DNA from 3 places in the Affinirhizobium gouqiense genome. Region 1 is predicted to be linked to each of the others. Evidence: predicted binding sites of a transcription regulator. Region 1 holds the regulator's gene; each other region holds the start of a gene.
What was found. The regulator PhoB, encoded in region 1, activates phosphate uptake and scavenging genes when phosphate is short. The targets are predictions, from matches to a motif close to TGTCATNNANCTGTCAT.
Positions count from the first base shown of each region.

Region 2: a site for PhoB is predicted at 2,001-2,017, ahead of phnF (phosphonate metabolism transcriptional regulator PhnF). Genes of this name have one in related genera too.
Region 3: a site for PhoB is predicted at 1,890-1,906, ahead of QTJ18_RS20355 (DUF2794 domain-containing protein). Genes of this name have one in related genera too.

Region 1 is NZ_CP129382.1:3,311,599-3,314,872, reverse strand. It holds gene QTJ18_RS24000 (GcrA family cell cycle regulator) at 1-555, shown strand; gene phoB (phosphate regulon transcriptional regulator PhoB) at 1,389-2,072, opposite strand; gene phoU (phosphate signaling complex protein PhoU) at 2,111-2,824, opposite strand; gene pstB (phosphate ABC transporter ATP-binding protein PstB) at 2,879-3,274, opposite strand, start outside.
Region 2 is NZ_CP129381.1:1,492,856-1,496,129, forward strand. It holds gene QTJ18_RS08030 (carbon-phosphorus lyase complex subunit) at 1-839, opposite strand, end outside; gene phnH (phosphonate C-P lyase system protein PhnH) at 843-1,451, opposite strand; gene phnG (phosphonate C-P lyase system protein PhnG) at 1,451-1,930, opposite strand; gene phnF (phosphonate metabolism transcriptional regulator PhnF) at 2,049-2,771, shown strand; gene QTJ18_RS08050 (CoA transferase subunit A) at 2,953-3,274, shown strand, end outside.
Region 3 is NZ_CP129382.1:2,518,449-2,521,722, forward strand. It holds gene QTJ18_RS20345 (MFS transporter) at 1-671, shown strand, start outside; gene QTJ18_RS20350 (glutamine amidotransferase) at 699-1,466, opposite strand; gene QTJ18_RS20355 (DUF2794 domain-containing protein) at 1,486-1,872, opposite strand; gene QTJ18_RS20360 (DUF1223 domain-containing protein) at 2,275-3,027, opposite strand; gene acnA (aconitate hydratase AcnA) at 3,273-3,274, opposite strand, start outside.

The DNA of each region.
Region 1 (3,274 bases):
ATGAACTGGAATGACGAACGCGTCGAGAGATTGAAGCGGCTGTGGGCGGAAGGCCTGAGCGCGAGCCAGATTGCCGCGCAATTGGGCGGCGTTAGCCGCAATGCCGTAATCGGCAAGGTGCACCGGCTGAACCTGCCCGGCCGCGTGAAGGCGGGTGGCAACACGGCCCAGCCGCGAACTCAGAAGCGCCCGACGGCTTCCCCTCGCCCTTCCACCTTCAATGCGCGTTCGACCGCCGCTCCGCAGAGCGCCGCCGCCCGCCCAATCACCCGCGCGGCGGGATCTGCGGCGTCTCGAGACGAGATCGAGATCGGCCTGGTGGAAACCGTGGCCGCTCCGACGAGCGGTGTGGTTCCCATGGCGCGCCGTCTTGCGCTGACCGAACTTACCGAACGCACATGCAAATGGCCCGTGGGCGATCCGCTGAAGGAAGATTTTCATTTCTGCGGCGCGGAATGCGGCGACAGCTCGCCCTATTGCAAATATCACGCACGGCTCGCCTATCAGCCCGTGACGGAGCGGCGCAAGGCTGCCAATTCGGTCGCTCGCGCCTGATATCCGGCCTCGGCTTGCTGCGCGATGGCTGGTCCTTGCGCATGACCCAGGCTCAGCGCAACGTCTGGTCTGAGAGGCGAGGCATCCGGCTCCGGGCGATGTCCGGCCAAATGCTGATGTCCTGCGGACGGTGGTCCGCAAGACCCCTGACGGCCGGCCCCGGGCAGTGCGATCGGCTGCCAGGACCTGGCGGAGGGGATGAAAGGCGCATTGCATGCTCGCGCCGGAAGCATGAGCGCGCATTTGATATTCCGGAAATGCCGCCGCTTCGCGATGAGAGGCCGAGCCCCCACCACGGCGCAGGTATCTGGATGCGACAGCATCCCGGGCACGCAATCTCCATCCCTGATCTTTTGCTTACACGAAGCGCGATCATGCCTTAGTCGAGCATTCGCATTTTCAGCAATCACAGGTCCAGCAACCACATATCGAGCATCCGAGCTGAGATCCGACAGAAGCGGACCTATGAGGCTCGGTCGTGCAGGGCTCGGTCATGCAGAACCAGTCACGCAGGCTTGGTGGGGTTGGCCCGGTCATGCAGGCTTTGTCAGGCAGGCTTGCTCATGCAGGCCCAGTCACGCAGGCTTAGCCAGGTTGACTTGGTGAGGTAGGCCCGGCCAAGTCGATCAGAGAGGCCAGGTCATTGCAGATCCCGCCTGTGACAGCCGTTTGCCCATGATCCCGACATGAAAGCCGCTAATGGCCGCGACGGATCACCGCGCCGACACCGGTGACGACCGTGACGACCGTGACGACGCCATTGGCCGATCGGCAGGGCACTGTCATCCTCTCTGCCCTTCACCGCCGCGATCCCAACCGGATCGAGAGCCGGCTCAGGCTTCCATGGAATAGCCTGCGCCGCGCACGGTGCGGATGACATCCTGCATATTGGAGAAGTTGAGCGCCTTGCGCAGACGTCCGACATGCACATCGACCGTGCGTTCGTCCACGTAGATATCGTGGCCCCAGACTCCGTCCAGCAGTTGCGACCGGGAAAACACCCGGCCTGGCGAGGCCATCAGGAATTCCAGAAGCCGGAATTCGGTCGGCCCCAGGCGCACTTCGCGGCTCTTGCGATGCACACGATGCGTTTCGCGATCAAGCTCGATATCGCCGCAACGCAGGACGGAGGAGAGCACTTCCGGGCGCGCCCGGCGCAGCATGGCCTTCACCCGCGCCATCAGCTCCGGCGTCGAGAAAGGCTTAACCACGTAATCATCGGCGCCGGTCGCCAAGCCTCGCACCCGCTCGCTCTCTTCGCCGCGCGCCGTCAGCATGATGATCGGCAGGCGCTCCGTTTCCGGACGCATCCGGAGCCGGCGGCACAGCTCGATGCCGGAGACGCCCGGCAGCATCCAGTCCAGGATCAGAAGATCCGGCAGGCGCTCCTGAAGCCGGATTTCCGCTTCATCACCCCGCAGGATCGTCTCCACCTCATAACCTTCGGCCTCAAGGTTGTAACGCAGGAGCACGCTCAGCGCTTCCTCATCCTCAACAACCGCAATCTTCGGCAGCATGTCTTACACATCCTTCACATTGGCAGCCGATCGCAGCCTTATTCGGCAACGGCACCCAGCATGTTCGACGTGTCATCCTTCGGGCGCTCGCCCTCCGGCGCCGCACCGGTGGCGATGTAATAAATGGTCTCGGCAATGTTCGTGGCATGGTCGCCGATGCGCTCTATGTTCTTGGCGCAGAACAGGAGATGCGTGCAGGTGGTGATGTTGCGGGGATCTTCCATCATATAGGTCAGGAGTTCGCGGAACAGCGAGGTGTACATCGCATCGATTTCCTCGTCGCGCTGGCGGATCGCCTCGGCCTTCTCCACCGAACGGCTGGAAAAGACGTCCAGCACTTCCTTCAGCTGTACCAGCGCCAGATCCGAGAGATGCTCCAGCCCCCGCGCCAGCTTGCGCGGCACGCCCGTGCCCTGAACTGCAATCACCCGCTTGGCAGTGTTCTTGCCCAGATCACCGACCCGCTCCAGATCCGAAGCAATGCGCAGGATGCCGACGATCTCGCGCAGATCGCCCGCCATGGGCTGGCGGCGGGCGATCGTCACGATCGACTTTTCCTGGATCTCGCGCTCGGCATGATCGAGAATCACATCGTCCGAGATCACCTTCTGAGCCAGGGCGCTGTCAGAATTCACCAGCGCACGCACCGCATCGGAGCACATCTGCTCCGCAAGCCCGCCCATTTCCGATATGCGGCGGTTCAGATATTTCAGGTCCTCGTCAAAGGCCGAGAGGATATGGGTGGGGGACATGATGCTTCCTCGGGAATAGAGTTGATCGGCAGGCTTCAGGCGAAGCGAAAGGCCTCAGCCGAAACGGCCCATGATGTAATCCTGTGTGCGCTGATCGTCTGGATTGGTGAACATCTTGTCGGTGTCGTTCTCCTCGACCAGCAGGCCCAGATGGAACATGGCGGTGCGCTGGGAGACGCGCGCCGCCTGCTGCATGGAATGGGTGACGATCACGATGGTGAAATTCGTCCGCAACTCGTGGATCAGCTCCTCCACCTTGGCCGTGGCGATCGGATCGAGAGCCGAGCAAGGCTCGTCCATCAGGATGATTTCCGGCGATACGGCAACCGCGCGGGCAATGCACAGACGCTGCTGCTGGCCGCCGGACAGACCGGTGCCCGATTCATGCAGGCGATCCTTCACTTCATTCCAAAGCCCCGCCTTCTGCAGGGAGGATGCGACGATCTCGTC
Region 2 (3,274 bases), on a different replicon from region 1:
AACACCAGCCCATAGCCGCGGGTAAACTGCGGTGGTGCCTTCGCCGAGCCCTTGAACTGGTTCACCATCTGGCACTCAGTGATGCGGATTTCGCCGAGCGAAACGGAAAACCCCAATTCCGGCACATCGAATTCGACCTCGACCAATCCCATACGGATCTCGCCGACGAAGGGATGGGTTCGCCCGTAACCGCGCTGGGTGGAATAGCCAAGCGCCAGAAGAAAGCCCTCGTCTCCGCGCGCCAGCGCCTGGAGCCGGAGGTCCCGCGTCATCGGGAATTCCAGCGGCTCACGCGTCAGGTCGCCGGCAACATGATCATCCGGCATCCGGCCGTCCGACTCGATCAGCCCTTCGCCGTCGAGAATGTCGGAGACGCGCAGCACCGCATCCAGGCCATCCTCGCGGCGAGCCGGTTCCGCCGTCTCCACGTCATCCGACAGAAGCTCGGGGTCGAGAAGGCGATGCGTATAGTCGAAGGTCGGGCCGAGCAATTGTCCGCCCGGCAGATCCTTGTAGGTGGCCGAAACGCGCCGCTCCACCTGCATCTGCGCCGTGTCGATCGGCACCGAGGCGCCGAAGCGCGGCAGAGTGGTGCGATAGGCCCGCAGGAGGAAGATGGCTTCGATCATGTCGCCGCGGGCCTGCTTGACGGCGAGCGCGGCCAGCGCCGGATCATATAATGAGGCTTCCGCCATGACGCGATCGACCGCCAGGCCGAGCTGCTGGATCAATTGCGGGATGGTGATGCCGGGCAGGCTGCGATCGCCGCGCCGGCGGTCTGCCAGCAGCCTGTGGGCATTGGCAATGGCGGCTTCTCCGCCCTTGACGGCCACATACATGGGTCAGACCTCCAGAGCTGTGATCTTGGTGGTACGGGGCAGACACAGAAAGGTGCTGCCTGCCGTCAGAACCGCGTCAATGCCGCGTGGGAACAGAGCCCGGTTCGCCGTCCACTGGTGCAGGAAGGGGGCGGGCAGTCCCTTCGGCGCAATGGTGGCCGTCTCGCGGATGCCGGGTCCCGTCAGCTGCAGCGGGAGGCCCCCCTCCAGCGCCTCGACGCCGATCACCAGCGTCGTCGACCGGTCGGGATAATCCTGACTTCCAGCGGCAAACAGGCTGAAGGGCGGCATTACGGCGCCGGTCTCGAGGAAGGCGAAGCGCGCTTCGGCCTTCTCCTTCGTCAGGGGCGCGCCGCAATGGAAGGACAGCCATGCGCTGGTTCCGGATCTGGCGAGATCGGGCGAGAGCCAGACAGGCGTATCGGGGTCGCAAAGCGTGAGCATGAGGGCGCCGGCTGCAATGCCGAGCGGCGCCGGAGGCGAAATCGCCGGCAGGACCGTCCCGCTCGTCCCCGGCCGCGCCATGCAGTCCATCAGCGCGCGGAAGACCGACTGGCTGTTCAATACGCCATCCTGAAAGCCGCCGGCCAGGGCCTGGTTCTTCATCTCCATCAATCCTCTCCTCGTACCATGGTGAAGAAATCGACCTTCGTGGCAGCGGTTTCTCCGCTCAGCCGCTCGGCGCCGTCCTTGCGCCGGGTCCGGACGGGCGCAAGCAGCTGTTCTTCAACAAAGGCGCGTGTGTCATCCGCCTGCCACAGGGCGTCGAACGCGGCCGCTAATTCGGCAGCCTTCCTGTCTGTCCCAAGGCGGTAGGCATGGCCGACAGTGCCGTCCTGCAACTGGATCGTTGCGCGGCTGACGGTTGTTTCCCCGAGATTGAAAGGAGAGCCGCCGCCGCCGATCCGGCCCCGCACCATGACCAGGCCGCTTTCGGGGCCGCGAAGTCGCCGGAAATCCGGCCGTGTCTCCAGCAAGCTCCAGGCGTTCTGCAGGTCATCAAGGCTGCACCGCGCCAGGAGGTCGAGCACTTGTTTGCGCGGGTCCGGCTCGCCAATCGGTTCGTTCGGCCCCGCCGTCTGGGCATTCATCATGAAGTTTGCTCCACCTGTCTATTAATGTAGACAACTATACAAGTGACTGTATAAGTATCGGCAGGTCGTGACAAGGGTGTGACAGTCGCGGGACGATGATGGGGAGATCGAGCGAATGATCCAGCGCCAGAAGGGCGTCGCCATGTGGCGACAGATCGCGGACCGGGTTCGCGCCAATATAGCGGCGGGCGATTATGACGAGAGCGGCAAGCTGCCGCCGGAAACGCAATTGGCCGAGAGTTTCGGCGTCAACCGCCACACCGTCCGGGCTGCTCTCGCCGCGCTGGCGCAGGAAGGCGTCGTGCGGGCCGAGCAGGGACGCGGAACCTTGATCGAGCGGCGCGACAAGTTCGATTTTCCGATCACCCGCCGGACCCGCTTTACCGATGCCATTGGCGAACAGGCGCGTGCCCTGACCGGTCGGCTTCTCAGCGCCGCCATCGAGCCGGCGGATGAGGAACTGGCCCGCTGGCTCCGGACATCGACCGGCGATCGGCTGCAGAGACTGGATGTCGTCAGGCTGGCCGATGGCCGCGCCCTTTCACGCAGCACCTCCTGGTTTCCGGCTACCCGATTCTCGGGCATCGATCAGGCCTTCCGGGAAAGCCAGTCCATCACCAAGGCGCTGAAAGCCTGCGGTGTTGCCGATTACGTGCGCGAGCGCACGGAGATTTCCGCCGTACATGCCGATCCCGACGATGTCGCCGATCTCGGCCTGACGCCGGGCGCCATCGTTCTTGTCACCAAGGCGCTGAATGTCGATCCGGATGGCGTGGCAATCCAGTTCTCCATCACCCGCTTCGCGGCGGATCGCGTGCAATTGAGTATAACCAGCTGATCGTGATCCCGGCTGCAGGAAGCCTCACGCCAAGGTGCGGCATTTCTTGCTGCTTTGCACAAAGCCCAGTTGACCTTTCTCTCCGGCCTCTATCAGTATGCATGCCGTGCAAAAACAGCCGCCGACAGGCAGGCGGGGTGCAAAGGCGCCGGGGCTCGGCATCTGAATTGGGAGGCATTTGATGCAGAAAATATATTCGACCGCGAGGGAGGCGCTGGACGGGCTTCTCTTCGACGGCATGTTCATCGCCGCCGGCGGCTTTGGTCTGTGCGGCATTCCGGAACTTCTGATTGCTGCTATCCGCGATGCCGGCACGAAGGAGCTGACGATCGCCTCCAACAATGCGGGAGTCGACGATTTCGGCCTGGGCATCCTGCTGCAGTCGCGGCAGATCAAGAAGATGATCTCGTCTTATGTGGGAGAGAATGCCGAATTCATGCGGCAGTATCTCTCCGGCGAACTGGAACTGGAATTCAACCCGCAAGGGACGCTGGCCGAGCGGA
Region 3 (3,274 bases), 790 kb from region 1:
TGATCGTCAGCATCCCTAAGCCAATGCAGCGCCAGGGTTCCAAAGCGGTCAACCTACAGACGATCCTGGCCGGCTTCCGGTTCATCTGGAGCGAAAAGGTCGTTCTGGGAGCCATCTCGCTGGATCTCTTCGCGGTTCTTCTCGGCGGGGCCGTGGCGCTGATGCCTGTCTTTGCCCGCGACATTCTCGAACTCGGTCCCTGGGGGCTCGGCCTGTTGCGCGCCGCGCCAGGCATTGGAGCGATCGTCGTTGCCGTTCTGCTGGCCGCTTATCCGATCAAACATCGCGCCGGCGTCTTCATGTTTGTCGGGGTCGCGCTGTTCGGCGCGGCCACCGTCATCTTCGGCCTGTCGCAGACCGTCTGGCTGTCCATCGCTGCCCTGATGCTGATGGGCGCATCCGACATGATTTCCGTTTATGTCCGCGAAAGCCTCATCATGCTGTGGACGCCGGATGAAGTGCGCGGCCGCGTCAATGCCGTCAACATGGTCTTTGTCGGCGCATCCAACGAGCTGGGCGAGTTCCGCGCCGGAACCATGGCGCATCTGATCGGAGCCGTGCCTGCCGTCGTGATTGGCGGTTTCGGCACGCTGGCGGTGGCGGTGATCTGGGCGGCGCGTTTTCCGAAGCTGCGCAAGATCGACAGTCTCGACGCGCCGTCGACGCCCTGATGGCGCAGTTCTGAAACCCCTGGCAGGTCAGGCTGGGGAATAGGCCGGCTTCGGCACCTCGGCACTGTCCCGCAGGCTCTGCCGGTCAAACACCATGTCCAGATAAGCCCACAGCCAGTTGCGCAGCGCCTGATCGAAGATCATCCGCCCCTCCAGATGCTCTCGACCCTGCTGGGCATTGGGCAGGGTAAAGCGCTCGGCACCGCGGACAACCCAGCTATGCATCATGGCGCGCGTCAGCTCCGCATGGAACTGCACGCCCCAGGCATTCTCCCCGTAGCGGATGGCTTGATGCGGATAGGCATCGCCCTTTGCCAGCAATTGAACGCCACGCGGCAGGCTGAACCCCTCGCGGTGGAAGTGGTAGACCATGCGTGGCCAAGGCATCAGAAGCCGGCCGTGCTCGGTCGGGTGCAGCGCATACCAGCCGATTTCCGTCAGGTCGCCCTTCTCCGGCGCGACGCTGCCGCCGAGATTCTTCACCAGCATCTGCGCGCCGAGACAGATGCCCAGATACGGCTTGTTCTCCCGCAGGGGCACGGAGATCCAGTCGATCTCCTGCTTCACGAAAGGCTCGGGATCATTGGCGCTCATCGGGCCGCCGAAGATAACGGCGCCGGCATGGGACCGGAGCGTTTCCGGCAGGGGATCGCCCAGAACGGGGCGACGAATGTCGAGCGGGTAGCCCTTTTCCACCAGCATCTGGCCGACGCGCCCGGGGGAGGAGCGTTCCTGATGCAGGATGATCAGAATAGGCAGCTTGCGGTCTTGGCGGGGGCGCGATGACATCAGCATTTCAAAGACGGAATTTCGATCACTCGACGAGTTTCAGGACCTTGTCGAACACCTTCAACACCTGCTGAAGGTCGTGGCCGCGTTTCAGGATCATGCCATGCGTGTTGATCACGCTATAGGCGCCCTGCTTCGCCGAAAGCTTGGGGTTTTTCTCGATCCGAAAGAGCGGCATTTCGCCCGATCGCTTGAAGACGGAGAAGACCGCCTTCTCCTTCATGTGATCGATGGCATAGTCCTTCCACTCGCCCTCGCCGACCATGCGACCGTAGATCCTGAGAATGGCATCCAGTTCTCGACGGTGGAAGGTGACAGGCAGAGGATCCAGGCTTTGCCGGTACTGGTGGAGTTCGACGACGACATTTCCCGAAGAAGTGCCGCGCCCGGTTAAATCCGGCTGGTCAGTCATTCAGATTCCGAAGCCTCGCAACAATTTCATGACAGTGTGCCCGACTGGGCTCAAAATGCAAGGGGAGGAAGACGCCGCGGCGCGCAATGCCCGCCGCCTCGGCCCTCTTCGCACGTTCCGACACACTGTCTGCTTTTGGCCTGAATTCGGTCAAAACAGCGCCGGATTTCTTTTGCATTCTGCAGATCTCGTTTGGCGCTGATGCGTCAGACATGGTTTGGCGCGGTGCGCCAGACTCGGTCCGGTCTCGAGCGTTGACCTTACCCCCAGCCCCCATCGCCTGGGGCCGGACCATTCCCTCCCTCCCGATATAGAACCTGCCTCTGGCGCTCGGCGCAGGCTTTGCGCTGGCAAAGCGGGTGACGCCCGATACCTTGCGTGTAGACGAGATCGCCGAGGATCTCAGTCGTCTCGCTTGCGCCCGGCCATGACCAGGGTTGCACCGATGATCGCAGCGGGCTCGCCGGTCGGGCTGGAGGTCTGCAACAGGACCGCGCAGCCGTCCTTCTTCGATCGGCCCAGCGCCTTGGCGGGCAGAGTGATCTTCAACGGCTTGCCATCCCACATGCCGACCGTCTGCACATCGTAGACGCTGTGCCAGTATTCGACGGTGCGGCCGCTGTTTTCGCCGCGCTCAACAGCGACTTCTTCCTTCTTGGTGAAATAGGCGACGACCACATCGGCGCGGCCCTGGCCGGCGCCGACCTCGATCGACATCTCGTCTCCCTTCATGCTGATGCTGACAGGGATGCTCATGCCGGCGCCCTTGGCCGTCATGTCCTCCACTGCACCATTGATGGCGGAAAGATCGGCCCCGGAGACGTGTTGGCGCCCATTGATGATGGCCTGCGGCGTATAGACCCCGCTTCGCCCCATGGAATGGGCGTAGCCATACTGGCGCTCGGTATTTTCCTTCGAGCTCAGCGTGTCCTTCCAGCCGATATAGTTCCAGTAGTCGACATGGTAGGCCAAGGCGACCACATTGCCCTGCTGGACGAGCTTCTTCAGCGCTTCATCGGCCGGCGGACAGGACGAACAGCCCTGGGACGTGAACAATTCGACCACGCCCTTGGGCGTGCGGACATCACCAGCCTGAACCATGCCTGCGCCGGCACACAGCAAAAGCGGCAGCCCAAGGCCGCGCAATACACACATGAGTTTTCCGTTTCTGGCAGGCATCACAGGTCTTCGTTGCGGGAGCGGGTTCGGGTTGCGCGAACTTAGAGCATATCGGCCATCAATCGGAAGTCACAAGCGGGTGAGACGTGAGGATGCGTCCTGCCGCAGCAGCGGGCACGAAAAAGCCGCCGGGCGCAAGTCCCGGCGGCTGTATTTCTGACAAATCATCAGAGCAGGCGTCACGATCCCTTCCGAGATCTTGAAGCCGATCAGGCGCCGGCTC